DNA from 3 places in the Pseudomonas sp. BNK-30 genome. Region 1 is predicted to be linked to each of the others. Evidence: riboswitches for the same ligand, from Rfam matches in the RefSeq annotation. Region 1 holds a riboswitch; each other region holds the start of a gene.
What was found. Region 1 has a riboswitch for cobalamin ahead of cobO (cob(I)yrinic acid a,c-diamide adenosyltransferase). Riboswitches for the same ligand answer to the same signal wherever they lie in the genome.

Region 1 (5,428 bases):
CACCGTAATACTGGCGGGCCGCCTCTTCGAGGCCGTCTTCGGTCTCGGGCAGTCGCGCCCAGGCGTGCGCCGGGATCGCCGGCACAGGATAAGCCCACGGCGCAATACCGCTGGACAGGTCGAGCCAGGCCTCCCGTGCAATCCCGTATTGCCGTACTGCCCTGAGCAGTCGGCCGCCATGTTCAAGCATTGCAGTAGGCTCCCACGCAGATCACCAGCAACCACAACCACACGCCACGCTGTACCAGGGCCCAGCCGCGCTCGATGGCACCGGCATCGGCCATCGGCCCTTCGCCCAGGCGCGGGCGCTCGTGCAGCTCGCCGTGATACACCGCCGGGCCACCGAGTTCGACACCCAGCGCACCGGCACCGGCCGCCATCACCGGCCCGGCGTTGGGGCTGTCCCACAACGGGCCCTGCTTGCGCCAGCAGGCCAGGGCCAGGCGGGTCTTGCCGAGCAAGGCGTAGGTCAATGCCACCAGCCTTGCGGGAATATAGTTGAGTACATCGTCGATGCGCGCCGCGCACCACCCGAAGCGTTCAAAACGTTCATTGCGGTAGCCCCACATGGCATCCAGCGTATTGCTCAAGCGGTACAGGACCACGCCCGGCGCACCGGCCACGATGAACCAGAACAGCGCGGCGAACACTGCATCGCTGCCGTTCTCCAGCACCGATTCGGTTGCGGCCCTGGCCACGGCCGGCTCATCGAGTTCGCGGGTCTCGCGGCTGACCAGGTAACCGACGCGGCGCCTGGCCTCCTCCAGATCACCCTGGCGCAAGGCACTGGCCACCGGCAGCACATGCTCGCCAAGGCTGCGCAGGCCCAGCGCGCAATACAGCGCCAGCACGTCAACCAGCCAGCCAATGCCGGGCAGCCAGGAGAGGATCAGCGCCACCAGGGTCAAGGGCACCACTGCCAGGAACCAGGCACTCACGCCGTGGCTGCGCCAACCGCGCCCGCCGGCATTCAGGCGCTGCTCCAGGCTCGACGCCAGGTTACCGAAGGCCACCAGCGGATGGCGCCGCTGCGGCTCGCCGAACAACGCATCCAGGGCCACGCCGGCCACGGTCAGCAAGGCGACGCTCATGGGCGCTCCCCCCATTGGTTTTCATACAACATGTCGCTCAAGGGCCGTTCTTCGGCCCAGTTTTCCATCACCAGCATGGGTGCCGGATAGAATTCGGTGACAGGCCCCAGGCACAGCACCGCCACCGGTTTGGCGCCGGCTGGCATCCCCAGCAGCGCGGCCAGTGCCTGTGGGTCGAACAGCGAGACCCAGCCCAGCCCCAGCCCTTCGACGCGGGCCGCCAGCCACAGGTTCTGAATGGCGCAGGCGAGCGAGGCGAGGTCCATTTCCGGCAAAGTCCGCCGGCCGAAAATGTGTGGCTCGCGGTTGTCCATCAACGCCGCCACCCACACTTCGGCGCAGTCGTTGATGCCTTCTACCTTGAGCTTCATGAATGCGTCGGTGCGCTCGCCCAAGGCGTGGGCCGTGCGCACCCGCTCCTGCTCCACCAGCGCCTGGATACGCCCGCGCAGCTCACCCTGGGTGATGCGAATGAAACGCCAAGGCTGCATCAGGCCAACGCTGGGGGCCTGGTGCGCGGCAGCGAGCAGGCGGCCGAGCACTTCAGGCGCAACGCTGCCGCCGGCGAAGTGGCGCATGTCGCGGCGCTCGCCGATTGCCCGGTAGACGGCCGCGCGTTCGGCATCACTGAAGGCGTGCTCGCTCATGGCCGCAACAGCGCCGCCGCCGCCTCAGGGTTGGAGGGAAAATAGAAGTGCACATAGGATGCCGTGAGCCGACCAAGGCGATAGACCGCCTCGTTGCCGCGCCCGCCGTTGGGGCTCTGGCCGCGGGCGATGGGCTGCAGTTCGGTGCTGGTCAGCGAGTGGTGGTAGGTGTGGCCGCGCAGGGTGCCTTCGGGCAGTTCCACAGCCTGCAGGGCCAGCGCCGCCAGGCGTTTCTGCATGGTCGCCTCGCCGGGCAGCAGGCCAAGCAATGCGGCACGCTCGCCGGCCACATCGGTCAGGGCATCGAGCAGGTAAAGCATGCCACCGCACTCGGCCAGCAACGGCTTGCCTGCGCCGTGGTGCGCACGGATCGCGGCGCACATCGGTGCGTTGGCGGCCAGCGCATGGTGATGCAGCTCAGGGTAGCCGCCCGGCAGGTACAGGCTGTCCACGGCGGGCAGCTCGCGGTCGTGCAGCGGCGAGAAGAACGCCAGCTGTGCGCCCAGGTTGCGCAGCAGGTCGAGGTTGGCGCCGTAGGTGAAGGCAAACGCTTCGTCCCGGGCAATGCCAATGCGCACACCCGCCAGCGTGGCGCTGCACGTCGGTACGTCCGGTGCGGCGAATGCCACCGGCGGCGGCAATGCGGCATCGCAGCTGCTGCCCAGTGCTTGGGCGGCAGCGTCCAGGCGCGCATCCAGGTCATTCAGCTCGCTGGCCTGAACCAACCCCAGGTGGCGGCTGGGCAGCTCGATACCGCGCTCGCGCGACAGCCCGCCGTACCAGCGCAGGCCTTCGGTCAGGCTACCTTCGAGCAACTGCGCGTGGCGCAGGCTGCCGACACGGTTGGCGAGCACGCCAGCGAACGGCAGGTCGGCCTGGTAGCGCGCCAGCCCCAGGGCCAGTGCGCCAAAGGTCTGGGCCATGGCCGTACCATCGATCACGGCAAGAACCGGCACGCCGAAGTGGCGCGCCAGGTCGGCACTGGATGGGGTGCCGTCGAACAGGCCCATGACGCCCTCGATCAGGATGAGGTCGGCCTCACCCGCCGCTTCCCACAGCAGGCGCCGGCTTTCCTGCGCACCGATCATCCACAGGTCGAGCTGGTACACCGGCGCCCCACTGGCACGCTCAAGGATCATCGGGTCGAGAAAATCAGGCCCGCATTTGAACACACGGACCTTGCGCCCCAGGTTGCGGTGCAGGCGGGCCAGGGCCGCAGTCACGGTGGTCTTGCCCTGGCCAGATGCCGGTGCTGCGATCAGAACGGCTGGGCAGTGGCGCGTCTGACTCACAGTTCGACGCCCTTCTGCGCGCGGATACCGGCCTGGAAGGCATGCTTGAGCATACCCATCTCGGTGACGGTGTCGGCCAGCTCGACCATTTCGGGCTTGGCCGCGCGGCCGGTGACGATCACATGCTGCATGGGGGGGCGCGCCTGGATATCGCCAAGCACCTGATCGAGGTCAAGGTAGCCGTGCTTGAGGGCGATGTTCAGCTCGTCGAGCACCACGAACTGGATGCTCGGGTCCTGCAGCAGCTGGCGCGAAACCGCCCAGGCTGCCTCAGCGGCGGCAATGTCGCGCTGGCGGTCCTGGGTTTCCCAGGTAAAGCCTTCGCCCATCACGTGGTAGCGCACCTGCTCGGGGAAGCGCCGGAAGAACAGCTCCTCGCCGGTGCTGTTGCGGCCCTTGATGAACTGCACCACACCACACTGCATGCCATGGCCCAGGGCGCGTGCGAGCATGCCGAACGCCGAGCTGCTCTTGCCCTTGCCATTGCCGGTCAGCACCAGCAGCAGGCCGCACTCGTTAGGGGAATTGGCGATGCGCTCGTCGATGATCGCCTTCTTGCGCTGCATACGCGCCAGATGACGTTCGTCGCGTTCGGTGGTTTCGCTCATGGGGGTCTCCGCAGGCTGTCGCCCCGCAAAATACGGCGACAGGTCGATAGGCGGGCAGACGGAGAACGCGCAGGAGCCGTGGCCAGATGCCACGGTGCACCGCGCATCACCCTCCGTGATGCCGTTGGCAGTGACAGGCCGGTCTCCGGGCTCGTGAGCGGGCGTTGGCCCGGGCCTGCGCGCCTTCCCGGATACTGGTATCCAGTGGCCGTGCGCGGCTTTTGACTCACCTACCGTTGCGGGGGCAGCGCCGGACTCGCACCTTGCAGGCGCACACCGGCTTCCCAGTTTCACCCTGCCCAGACGAGCTGGCAGGGCACCTGAAACACGCGCGAAGGTTAGAGTGTTGCACCGGGAGCGTCAATCGAAGGGCGGGGATTTCGCTTGAGGGTTCAGGCGCTCTTGATAGGGAGCGCGGCCCGCGCGGCGCGCATCGGCCACCTTGCGAGTGGCCGGCTTCGCCATCAGGGGTTCTGTGCCAGGTGCCCCTGGGTAATCACCCGTTTTGCCTGCAGGTAGGCTTTGGACCAGTAGCTGTTGGACAGGTAGTCCAGGCGCACGGTGCCACCGGTGGACGGAGCATGCACGAACCGCCCTTCGCCCACGTAGATGCCGGCGTGGCTCACCTGCGAGCCACCGCTGGTCGCGAAGAACACCAGGTCGCCCGATTGCAGTGAGTGAACGTCTACGGTCGGCGCACGCATGACGATCATTTCTCGCGTGGAGCGAGGCAGGCTGATGCCCGCCGCGTCCCGGTAGACGTAGTTGATCAAGCCACTGCAATCGAAACCGGAGTCGGGAGTGTTGCCGCCCCAACGATACGGCGTACCCACCAGGCCGATTGCGCGGATCAGCACGTCGTTGGCAACCGGGGACGCTATGGGTTGGCTGTACGGGACCTGTGGCTGTACCACAGGCGCCGGTGCCGGGGCACGGCCGGAGCAGGCGGCAAGCAATGCCACCAGGGAAAGGAATGCGAAGCGCGCCATCATCACCATGGCCAGAACATCCTGTCTGAGATCGCTGGGCTGCAACCGAAAAGTGTTGAGAATTTAGATTAGACGCATTCTGTAAATGCGCACGGCGACGAGCTTTTCAAGCTTCGTCGCCGCGGCAGGGTACATCATTTTGATATCAGTTGCGTGCGATATTGCTCGCTGGCGCCATGGCCAAGGCGCGCTTGGCTTCGATGAAGGTCTTGCTCCAGTAGCGATCACCGAGGTTGTCGATGCGCACACCACCGCTGCGGCGGCTGCTGGAATGAATGAACTGGTTGTCGCCCAAGTAGATGCCGGCATGGCTGACACGGCCACGGCCATTGGTGCTGAAGAACAGCAGATCACCTGGCTTGAGCTTGTTGCGGGCAACTTTGGGCGCATCGACCTTGATCATTTCGCGGGTCGAGCGCGGCAGGTTCATGCCGGCCTCTTCGCGGAACAGATAGCCGATGAAACCGCTGCAATCGAAACCGGACGCCTGCGAGGTCCCACCGAAGCGGTAACGGGTACCGATCAGGGACATGCCGCGCTCCAGGATGCTGTCGGCCAATACTGGCAACTGATAAGGCTTGCTGTTGCTGGAGAACGCCTGAAGGTCATCTTCAGTGGCCAGCTCTTGCTGCTCGCCGAATACGGACGATACCGAAGCCTTGGCCTCGGGCGCCGACTGGGAGGCGACCGGGGTGTGATCCTGGGGCTGGGAAACAGGGCCTTGGGCCGCGCAGCCAATCAGCAGGGTCACGAGTGCGAGGGGCACGAGGGGTGCGAAGCGCTTGAGCATGGGCACGACCG
Region 2 (5,428 bases), 1.6 Mb from region 1:
CAGAAGTTCGGATATTAGCCCGGCATAGTCTGCGCTCAGGCCCTCATAGTCGCTCGGGCTGATGTTGATCTCGAACGGGGGATAATCGGGACGCGAGCTGCCCAGCAACAGAACTTTGCGCTGCTGCAACCATTGGCGGTCCTGGGCATCGAGTTGCAGTGGTGAAGCGGTGCTGACAGCACGTGCCAACAAGCGCCGCGTTTCGACATCTGCCGGTGCGGCGAGCGCGGAGCCAGCCATGCCAATGGCCAGCAACAGCGCAACCAGTACGCACTTCATGCCGATCACGCGCCTAATTGACGTTATTGCGTTTGGCCAGATCAACCATTTCTACCAATGATTCAGTCTTGAGCTTGTCCATGATGCGGCCACGGTAGGTGCTGATGGTCTTGGCGCTGAGGTTCATGCAATGGCCTATGTTCTTGTTGTTTTCACCACGGGCCAGACGCCGAAGCACTTCCATCTCCCGATTTGACAGGCTGCCCAGGCGCCCGTGCTCGCTGTCCAGAGTGTTGCTGTTCACCGACATCTGCGGGAAGGTCGAGTACCCCTTGACCAAGGCTTTCATGGCAAAGACGACGGCATCGAGATCTTCATCTTTGGTTACAAATGCGCCTATACCGGCATCCAGGCAACGGCGGACGTACAACTCGGTGGCCTGTCCGGTCAATACCATGATCCTGGGGACCTGTTCGAGTTGCTGCAGGCGCTTGATGACTTCCATGCCGTCGAGGCCAGGAAGCCCGATATCCAGGATCACGACGTCGGGTCGCAGGTTGCGTGCTACCTGCGCCACTTCGCTACCGTTCTCGACTTCCCCCACAACTTTGAAGCGCTCGCGCTCAAGCAGCATGCGCAGCGCGAATCGAACGGTAGAGTGATCGTCAACGATCAGCACGGTTGTCATGAGGCTAACTCCTGTCGGAATGTGGTCCGTTTCCTAAGGCTAATCAGGAATACGTCTGCAAGGTCTTTCTGCAGCGCAGCACGATACGTCCATTCCGGTTCCTTGGTAATGGCGAGTATAGATCTGTTGAGTTAGGGGGACGACTTTGTTGAAAAATCCTACAAAATCGTCTGAGTACAAGCATCGCCAGGGTATTTTTTCGCCGATGCTTGTGGCTGCAAGTTGTTCAAGCACAGCGGGCGTGGGGCTTGAGCACGCGCTCAGTGGCAGGTGGGTTGTTGCTCAAGGCCGTACCAACCCGGGTGGGGCGTGCGACCAATTGACCTGAGCAGTTGGGGCAGCGGCCATTGAAGTGGGTTTCAGCACAGCTTTTGCAGAATGTGCATTCGAACGAGCAGATCAGCGCGTCAGGGCTGTCGCCCGGCAGATCGCTATTGCAGCATTCGCAATTGGGGCGTAGTTCCAGCATGGGCGCGACTCCGGTCCGCGGGATGGAGCCTGGAGTCTGCTACGGTCTGTATCAGCTTGGCAATGTTCAACTGCCCCGGCGATAAAGGTGCGCATGCCCGGCGCGGTACAGGGCTGACTCGGCGAACGGAGCATCGCCCAGTACGTGCCCGACGAGAATCAGCGCGGTGCGACGAAAACCCTTCGCGGCTGCCTTCTCGACGATATCCTCGAGGGTGCCCCGTGCCCAGTCCTGATCGGGCCAAGTGGCGCGGTGAACAACGGCCACCGGGCAGCCTGCGCCGTAATGGGGGACAAGCTCATCGACGATTCGAGCCAGGTGTTTCACGCCGAGGTGGATCGCCAAGGTGCAACCATGACGCGCCAGGTCGCCCAGTTGCTCGCCTGCTGGCATGGGTGAGCTGTCCCCGTAGCGGGTTAGAATGACCGTCTGCGCCACCTCAGGCAGCGTCAGCTCGCAGCCCAGCAACGCGGCACTGGCAGCGGTAGCGGTTACACCCGGAATGATCTGGTAATCGATACCCAGCTCGCGCAGATGGCGGATCTGCTCGCCGATTGCGCCGTACAAGCTGGGATCGCCACTGTGAACACGGGCGACATCCTGGCCTTTTTCATGGGCCGCGTGCATGGCCTCCACGATTTGCTCCAGGTGCAGTTCCGCGCTGTTTATCACGGTCTCGGCCTGGTGCCCGTCGAGCACTGCCGCGGGCACCAGGGAGCCGGCGTAGATGATCACTGGGCACTGACGGATCAGGCGTTGCCCTTTGACCGTGATCAATTCCGGGTCGCCGGGGCCGGCGCCGATGAAGTAGACCGTCATGGAAAATCCTTGCAGGTGAATGGGTGGGGCAATTATCCGCCGCAGGCAAGGGCCAGGGTAGCGGCGCCGAGCGTTTGCCGCGTCACCACAAGCGTGGCGTTGCCGCGTTCATGATGGGCCATTGCCAGGGCTGCGCTCTCCGCGACGCCCCAGCAACCGCTGTGGGCGAATGCCACCGCAGAGCGATGGCTCAGTTGTGGCTCGTAAGCCTGTAGTTGCGAGGCGTCGAACACCAGCAGGGGCAAATTGTGACGTTCGGCGAGTTGTCGCAGGCCAGGTTCGTCGGCTTTCGACGTGATGCTGGCGATGCCGCGCAACGCCGACAGCGTCAGCCCGTGGCCATGAAGTGCCTGGTGCAGCAGATCGTCCAGGACCTCAACCGGGCAGCCCCGGCGGCAACCAAAGCCGGCGTAAAGCGCCGGCAGCGGGTGGTGGCTTGCCATCAAGCCTGGCTGGAACGGCGGTACAGCCAGGCGCTGAGTAGGCCCAGAGCCAGCCAGAAGGCAGCGTTGGTTGCCCACGAAGCGATCTTGAACTGTGTTTCCAGGGCTTCTGGGGCCAGGCTTTCATGGACTTCGGGTTGCGGAGCGCCGATCAAATGCGGCACTACCAGCAATACTGCCCCGAGGGCCTTGAGCAGCCAATGACGAGCGAACACCAGCAATGCAAGCCCCAGCGCGGTGGCGGCGGCGGTGCCAATCCACCAGTTCTGGCGCTGGCCGAGGTCTGCGGCTGCGGTGCCTGGCAGCTCTGGCGGCAGGCCCAAGGTGGGTGCCAGGCAGAACACGGCGAACCCGGCCAAGCCCCATAATGCGCCGGTGGTGACGCGGTTGGGCTCACGCAGGCTGTACAGCGCGGCAAGGATCAGGGCGAAGCCGACGGCTACGACGAGGTTGCCACCGGTGGTGGCGAGGATGCGCTGCCAGCCGTCCTCCGGTGACCAGGCATCGGCACTGTGTTCGTGCGCCGCAGCATGTTCATGCCCAACGGTTGCCTGGATATCGTGGCTGTGGTGCTCGGTGGTGGGGGCTGCCGATTCATAGGTTTCCGCCTCAAGAATCAGCGGTGCGACCCAGAAGCTTTGCAGCAGGGTCAACAACAAGGCTGCGAGCAGCCCGCTGAACCCGGCGGTGCGGGCAATGCGCTTGATCATGGGGCGGTCTCAGTGGCAAGGGAACGCGGCGCTGTGGCGGGTGTCGTGGGCAGCGTTGTGCACGGCTTCGATGTGTGAGAAGCCGGCAAAGTAGATCAGGCACAGGCCCAACAGGCTGGCAGCGGCGGCGATGACCACGCGCTGGCTGAGGGTGACGGGGGTGGCGATACCGTGTTTGGCGCTGGTGACGGGCATGACGCGTTCCTCTGCTTTGTAGGGCATTGTGCCGATTGAGCAACAGGCAAGCGCGGCAACCCCGGGCTTGAATGGCCCAGGGAAATGCGACAGCGCCCGCCCACCGCGGGGTGTTGATGAACGCCAGGCCGGTCTCCGGGCTTGCGAGGAGGAGCAGGGCTCCTGGTAAAGCGTCACCTTCCCATGCCGTACGATGTGGCACAGTGGTTTAGACGCTTCGCTCGCTTACCGTTGCGGGGGCAGCACCGGGATTGTCCGGCCCTGATCGAGGGCCTGCGACGCACCGGTTTCCCGTTTCACCCCCAGAGGGGGCACCTGAACGCAAGGTGCAAGGAGAGCACGGGGCAGGGTTTGCGTCAATCGTAGGTCACGATTTGCTTGCCGTTGCCGTTGCCGTTGCCGTTGCCGTTGTTTGCTTTTGCTTTTGCTTTTCAGAGCGCGGTAGTACAGGCACCGCAGATTGCGACTTCAGGAGGCCGAGCGCAGGTCTTGCGAAGGGAGGTGACGGGCATGGATGCCCGTCAAGCGCTGCGGCCCATGGATGGGCCGTCAGCGCGGTCCTCCCGGGAGCAAGGCCGGAGCGAGGGAACCCCGGAGCGAAGCGTAGGGGCCGGATGATGGGAGCAGGCGGTTTTTGGTTCCTTTTTGCCAAGACAAAAAGGGACCCGCCGTAAGGGCGGAAAGGTGAGTGAGCGCCGCCACGGCAAATAGATATTCACGCTAGCTGAAAGCCAGAAGCCAGAAGCCAGAAGCCAGAAGCCAGAAGCCAGAAGCTCATGCGAGGGCTTTGATTCATGCGGGCATATCCATTTGCGGTGGCGGCGCTCACTCACCTTTCCGCCCTTACGGCGGGTCACTTTTTGGCAAACGCCCCAAAAAGTAACCAAAAAAGGCTGGCTCCTATCATCCGGCCCCTACGCTACGCTCCGGGGTTCCCTCGCTCCGGCCTTGCTCCCGGGAGGACCGCGCTGACGGCCCATCCATGGGCCGCAGCGCTTGACGGGCATCCATGCCCGTCACCTCCCTTCGCAAGACCTGCGCTCGGCCTCCTGAAGTCGCGATCTGTGGTGCCTGTACTTGCGCGCTAGAAAAGCAACAGCAACAGCAACAGCAAGAGCAACAGCAAGAGCAACAGCAAGAGCAACAGCAAGAGCAACAGCAAGAGCAACAGCAAGAGCAACAGCAAGAGCAACAGCAAGAGCAACAGCAAGAGCAACAGCAAGAGCAACAGCAAGAGCAACAGCAAGAGCAACAGCAAGAGCAACAGCAACAGCAACAGCAACAGCAACAGCAACAGCAACAGCAACAGCAAGAGCAGGGTTAATTGGAGAGGGGCGTGGGTGGTGCACGCCAACAGTTGACCACCTGCCACCCCCCGCGTAGCCTTGCCGCTTCGAGGTTCTTCGGCCAGGCCGAAGCTAAGACGGGAACGCGGTACAAGCCGCGGCTGCCCCCGCAACTGTAAGCACCGGTAACGGATCGACATAGCCACTGCGCCCAAGCGCGGGAAGGCGTCATCCCGCCAGCCCCGTGATCGAAAGGGCCGCAACGGTGCAAGCCAGGAGACCTGCCTCGCAACGTTTTCGACTATCAACCGGGCGGGGTGATCCGGTGGCGAACGAGCCCGGCCGACCTGGCCGCGGCTTTCGTCCCGCATGCCCGCGCCATCCTGCCAAGGGCAACGCGACATGAAAACACTGGCCAAACTCCCCGTCACCATCGTCACCGGCTTCCTCGGCTCGGGCAAAACCACCTTGCTCCGGCACATGCTCGACAACGCACAAGGCCGACGCATCGCAGTCATCGTCAATGAGTTCGGCGAACTCGGCATCGATGGTGAAATCCTCAAGCAGTGCAGCATCGGCTGCACCGAAGAAGAGGCCAG
Region 3 (5,428 bases), 730 kb from region 1:
ACCACCAGCCCGAACAGCGCCACCGGCAGCGCCAGCCATACTGACGGCCAGCGCACGCCACTGAGGTTGCCCAGCAGCCAGAACAGGATGCCGCGAGCCTGTTCGGCCGTGGCCGATTTGGTGATCAGAAACGCCGTCAGGGCGTTGAACAGTTGCGAGCCGGCAATCCCTGCCAGGATCACTTGGGCGTTGTTGCTGCTCGGGCCGGCTGCGCGGGCCAGCACCAGGACCAGGGCGAAGGCCGCGACGGCGCCGACAAAGGCGCCGCCCGACATGCTCAGGGCAACACTGCCCAGGCCCAGCAGGCCTACCAGCACGGCGCCGGTCGAAGCCCCGGCCGACAGGCCCAGCAAATAGGGTTCGGCCAGCGGGTTGCGCAGCAGCGCCTGCAGGATCACCCCACAGGTCGCCAGCCCTGCGCCACAGGCTGCGGCGACCAGCGTGCGGGTCAGGCGGTAGTTCCAGACGATACCGGCGTCGATCGGGTCGACCGGGTAACCGGCCTGCCACAGGTGGTTGGCCAGTACCTGGTACACCACGCTGGGTGACACGGTGGTCTCGCCAATGGCGGTGCCGGCAAGCAGCGCGCCGAGCAGGGCAACCAGGGCCAGGGCGCAGCAGGGCAGCTTACGGTTCATCACGGCGCCGCTTTACCGCTGGCGAAGGCTGCCGACAGGGTCTGCAGGCCCCGGAACAGGCGGATACCGGCCTGCATGGCATCGGCGTCGAGGATGATGATGCGGTTGTTCTTCACGGCATCCATGTGCTGGGTTACCGGGTCGCTGCGCAGGAATTCGAGCTTCTTCTGGTAGTCGTCGGCCGGAAAGCGGCGGCGATCCATGCGGGCGATGATCAGCCACGTAGGGTTGGCCTTGGCGATGGTTTCCCAGCCCACCGTGGGCCACTCTTCGGTGGACTCGACCACGTTGCGTACACCCAGGGTGCGCAGCATGAAGTCCGCCACGCCCTGGCGGCCCGCAACGTAGGGGTCGATGTCGAGGTCGGCGCTGGAGAACCAGAACAGTGCCGAAGTCTGGCTCAGGTCTTTGCCGGCCAGTTGTTGCCTGGCGCTGTCCAGGCGCGCCTTGAGGTCGCTGTTCAGTGCCGCGCCGCGGTCCTGGACGTCGAAGATTTCCGCCAGCTGGCTGACGCTCTTGTAGATGCTCTGGACCTGAAACGCCTGTAGTCGCGTGCCATCGGCCCCCACCAGGTTGTCCTTGCCTTCGCAGTCTGAGGGCAGCAGATAGGTGGGGACCTTCAGTTCGTTGAACTGCTCACGGGTCGCGACCACGCCCTGGGCGCCGACCATCCACTCGAACTGCACCGCCACCAACTCTGGTCGCTTGCCCACCACTGCTTCGAAGCTCGGGTCGTTGTCGGCCAGGCGCGGCACCTTGTCGTTCTGCGCCTTGTATTCGGGCAAGACGTTGTTGAACCACAGCGATGTGCCGGCCAGTTTGTCGCCCAACCCCAGCGCGTAGAGGATTTCGGTGCCGGCCTGGCCGATGGTGACTGCGCGCTCGGGGGCGTGGGTGAAGGTCTGCGGCATGCCGCAGTTGTCCACGGTCAGCGGGTAGTGCGTGGCGGCGGCCTGGGCAGCGCCGGTGAGGCTCAAGCCGGCGAGCAGGGTGGCGAAACGGGACAGCATGCGGGGCGATCTCCTATCGGACAGTTCACGGAAGGAACGCACGGACAGGCATCGCCGCGCCCCTGCAGGCGACAGGGGCAACTCTGATGGCCAATCCCGGACACCCCGCCGGTTGGTGAATGTAAGCCGGCAGGTCTCCTGACTGGTGCGTCATCACCCGGCTCCGGCCTTCCCGGATCGGCTGATCCAGTGGCATCGATGGAGCGGGCTCGGCACCTACAGTTGCGGGGGCAGTTCCGTTTGGCGCGCCTGGGCGGCCTGGGATTCCCTATTATTTCCGTGGTGGAAACCGGCGGCCCGCATGGTAGACCATCAGGCAGCCGGTGAAAACGCTAAATCAGAAGTACTTGAGCCAGGTGATGTCGCGTCGGCGCGCCTTGAGCCTGGCGAACCAGCGCACCGGCAGGTACAGCGCCATGGCCAGCAGCACAGCACCCAGCCACACCGCGCCAATGCCGTCAAAACCGAAGTAGTCGCCGTGATTGCGGCCGAACAGGGCGACGCTGGCCAGGTACATCAGTTTCAACACGTACAGGTGCAGCAGATAGAAGAACATCGGTGCCGCGCCAAACACCGCCAGGGCACCGATCCAGCGGGCTTGCCCTGCGCGCTCAAAGGCGCGCAGCAACAGCAGGCCGCAGCCCAGGGTCAGGGCCAGGAACAACAACGAAGGCGGGTATTTGGTGATGTTGAAGAAACTCATCACGGTCTGGGTAAGCGTCGGGTAGCCGCTCCACGGCGCTTCGCCGTAGCCATTGAGCATGCGCAGCGCCATGAAGCCGAGCAGGGCGATGACCCCTGCCAGCAGCAGGCGGTACTGACGCTGGCCGGCATCGCTGCCACGGGCGAACCAAGGGCCCAGGCCATAGCCCAAGGCAATGACGCCGATCCACGGCAGTACCGGGTAGGAGGTGCGCAGGCGCAGGCTTTCAGAGAGCTCCAGCCAGCCACGGTCATGCAGGATCGCCCACGGCACATGCATCGCCGACTCAGCGCCAAAGTGCAGGCTGTCGAGCAGGTTGTGCCCGGCGATGATCACTGCGCCCAGCACAACCAGCGCCGGGCGCGGCAGCCATACCAGCAGCGACAGGGCGATCATGCTGACCCCGATGGCCCAGATCACCTGCAGGTAGATGACACTGGGCGGCAGCTGGAAGGTCCAGGCGAAATTCACCAGGGTGAACTCCAGCACTACCAGGAACAGGCCGCGCTTGAACAGGAACGCCGAGACATCGCTGCGGCCCTGATACTTCTCGCCGTACAGCCACGCTGACAGGCCAGTGAGCAGTACGAACACTGGTGCACATAGGTGGGCCAGGGTGCGGCTGAAGAACAGGGACGGGTCGGTGGCGTCGATGCTCATCGGGTCGCTGACTTGGCGGTGCAGGAAAAATGTCTCGCGGACGTGGTCGAGCAGCATGAACAGGATCACCAGGCCGCGCAGGGCATCGATGCTCTGCAGGCGTTGGGTGAGCTGAGTGGGGGTGGCGGCGGCACTTGTCATGGAGGGGTCGCAGGCAGGAATGGATGTCAAATGAAACGTTATCTTATAACTATTTCATTTGTGCCGGGTAGTGGTTTTTGCAGTGGCGGTTCAGCCGTCATCGCCGGCAAGCCAGCTCCTACTGGGTTTGCGCTGAGCTCGAGAGCAGCGGGGTCCCTGTGTGGCCGGCTTGCCGGCGATGAGGCCGATACAGTCAGCTCAAATCTGAAGCTGTAAGCCACCGTCGCCAAGTGCGACTGCGGCACGCAGTCGCCTCCAGGTACAAACACCACGGGCTTGAGAGGGCAGCGCCGGACTTGTCGTGGCCCCCGACGCACCGGCTCCCGTTTCACCCCGCGCGCGGCGGCGCAGGATGCCTGAAACTGGCGCGCGTATGACTATTGGGCGGGATGCGCGTCAATCATTTACCTGCTGCTGATGCTCAGTGCGCGCCGGCCGACTTGCTCAGGTCGCTTTGCGCCCATTCGGTGTAGATGCAGGCATCTGCAACCGCCCAGCGGACCTTCACGGTGTCTCCGGGCTGCATGGACATACCCGCAGCCGACAGTGCTTTCACGGTCAGTTCAGTACCGCCCGGGGTCATTACATGGCAGGTCTGGCTTTCGCCGAGGAACAGCACCTCGCCGACCTTGGCAAGCACTTCGTTCCAGCCCGCGGGCAACGGCTCGCGTGCAGCCTGGTCGGCGGTGAGTGCCAGGGCCTTTTCCGGGCGTACCATGATCAGCGCATCCTGGCCCGCCGCCAGGCCAGGCGTCAGGCGGATCGCTACTGGCTGGCCTTCGAAACTGCCGGCACCGTTGCTGCTGGCCGTGATGCGCAGGAAGTTGGAGTTGCCCAGGAACGAGGCGACAAAGGCGTTGGGCGGGTTCTGGTAGAGGTCATAGCCGGTGCCCAGGCCGACGATCTTGCCGTGGCTGAAGATGGCGATGCGCTGGGACAGGCGCATGGCTTCTTCCTGGTCGTGGGTGACGTAGACGATGGTGATGCCCAGCCGGCGGTGCAACTGGCGCAGTTCATCCTGCAGGTCTTCGCGCAGTTTCTTGTCCAGCGCGCCGAGTGGCTCGTCCATCAGCAGGATGCGTGGTTCGTACACCAGGGCGCGGGCAATCGCCACACGCTGTTGCTGGCCGCCCGACATCTGCGAGGGTTTGCGATGGGCGAACGCCTCCAGTTGTACCAGCTTGAGCATGGCGTCGACCCGCTTCTTGGTTTCTGCCGCGCCGAGCTTGCGGATGGCCAAGGGGAAGGCGATGTTGTCACGCACATTCAGGTGCGGGAACAGCGAGTAACGCTGGAACACCATGCCGATGTCGCGCTTGTGCGGTGGCACATTCACCAGCGACTGGCCCTCGACCAGAATCTCGCCGCTGCTGGGCGTCTCGAACCCGGCCAGCATCGACAGGGTGGTGGACTTGCCCGAGCCGCTGGAGCCGAGGAAGGTGAGAAACTCGCCGTCCTGGATTTCCAGGTCGAGATTATCCACGGCGGTGAAGTCACCGTAATGCTTGTTCAGGCCGCGCAGGCTGACCAGGGTCTTGTTGTGCGCGTTGTCTTTGATCACTGCACTCATTGTTGTTTTCTCCGGGCGCTCAGGCGTTCGTTTCGGTGCGCCGGCGCAAGGCGGCGGCAATGACCATGACCATCAGCGACAGGCCGATCAGCAGCGTCGAGGCGACGGCGATCACCGGGCTCAGGTCCTGGCGCAGGGTGGTCCACATCTTCACGGGCAAGGTTTGCAGGTCGGGGCTGGCCATCATCACGCTCAGTACCACCTCGTCCCACGAGACCAGGAAGGCAAACAGGCCGCCGGCGATCATCCCCGGGCGAATGGCCGGGAAGGTCACCTTGAAGATCGCTTGCAGGCGTGAGGCGCCGCAGATCACCGCGGCATCCTCGATCGACTGGTCGAACAGCTTGAGCGAGTTGATGATCGAAATGATGGTGAAGGGCAGGGCGACGATCACGTGGCTGACCACGAAGGCGAACAGCGTGCCGGTATAGCCGAGCTTCAGAAACAGTGCATACACCGCCACGGCAATGATCACCAGCGGCACGATCATCGGCATGGTGAACAGCCCGTAGAGCATTTCGCGGCCGGGGAAGCGGCCACGCACCAGGGCGAATGCAGTAGGCAGGCCCAGCAGCACGGCGGCGATGGTGGTCAGCACGGCGACCTTGAAGCTGGCCAGGGCGGCGTCCATCCACTCCGGGTTGGCGAAGAACTGCGCATACCACTTGAAGGTCCAGCCTGGTGGCGGGAAGACCAGCCACTGCGA

Region 2: another riboswitch for cobalamin. It lies ahead of ACMGGN_RS08530 (CbtB domain-containing protein); the one in region 1 lies ahead of cobO (cob(I)yrinic acid a,c-diamide adenosyltransferase).
Region 3: another riboswitch for cobalamin. It lies ahead of ACMGGN_RS12450 (ABC transporter substrate-binding protein); the one in region 1 lies ahead of cobO (cob(I)yrinic acid a,c-diamide adenosyltransferase).

Annotation. Positions count from the first base shown of each region.
Region 1 covers NZ_CP179904.1:3,379,114-3,384,541, forward strand. The annotation lists gene cobD (threonine-phosphate decarboxylase CobD) at 1-190, opposite strand, end outside; gene cbiB (adenosylcobinamide-phosphate synthase CbiB) at 183-1,091, opposite strand; gene bluB (5,6-dimethylbenzimidazole synthase) at 1,088-1,738, opposite strand; gene ACMGGN_RS15730 (cobyrinate a,c-diamide synthase) at 1,735-3,030, opposite strand; gene cobO (cob(I)yrinic acid a,c-diamide adenosyltransferase) at 3,027-3,638, opposite strand; cobalamin riboswitch at 3,757-3,977, opposite strand; gene ACMGGN_RS15740 (C40 family peptidase) at 4,103-4,636, opposite strand; gene ACMGGN_RS15745 (C40 family peptidase) at 4,773-5,417, opposite strand.
Region 2 covers NZ_CP179904.1:1,827,761-1,833,188, forward strand. The annotation lists gene ACMGGN_RS08500 (transporter substrate-binding domain-containing protein) at 1-279, opposite strand, end outside; gene ACMGGN_RS08505 (response regulator transcription factor) at 293-907, opposite strand; gene ACMGGN_RS08510 (DUF1272 domain-containing protein) at 1,134-1,376, opposite strand; gene cobM (precorrin-4 C(11)-methyltransferase) at 1,443-2,195, opposite strand; gene ACMGGN_RS08520 (cobalamin biosynthesis protein) at 2,228-2,620, opposite strand; gene ACMGGN_RS08525 (CbtA family protein) at 2,638-3,348, opposite strand; gene ACMGGN_RS08530 (CbtB domain-containing protein) at 3,358-3,543, opposite strand; cobalamin riboswitch at 3,652-3,877, opposite strand; gene ACMGGN_RS08535 (hypothetical protein) at 4,553-4,867, shown strand; cobalamin riboswitch at 4,923-5,133, shown strand; gene cobW (cobalamin biosynthesis protein CobW) at 5,232-5,428, shown strand, end outside.
Region 3 covers NZ_CP179904.1:2,649,936-2,655,363, reverse strand. The annotation lists gene ACMGGN_RS12455 (FecCD family ABC transporter permease) at 1-638, opposite strand, end outside; gene ACMGGN_RS12450 (ABC transporter substrate-binding protein) at 638-1,648, opposite strand; cobalamin riboswitch at 1,759-1,957, opposite strand; gene ACMGGN_RS12445 (DUF1624 domain-containing protein) at 1,986-3,152, opposite strand; gene ACMGGN_RS12440 (ABC transporter ATP-binding protein) at 3,574-4,722, opposite strand; gene ACMGGN_RS12435 (ABC transporter permease) at 4,742-5,428, opposite strand, start outside.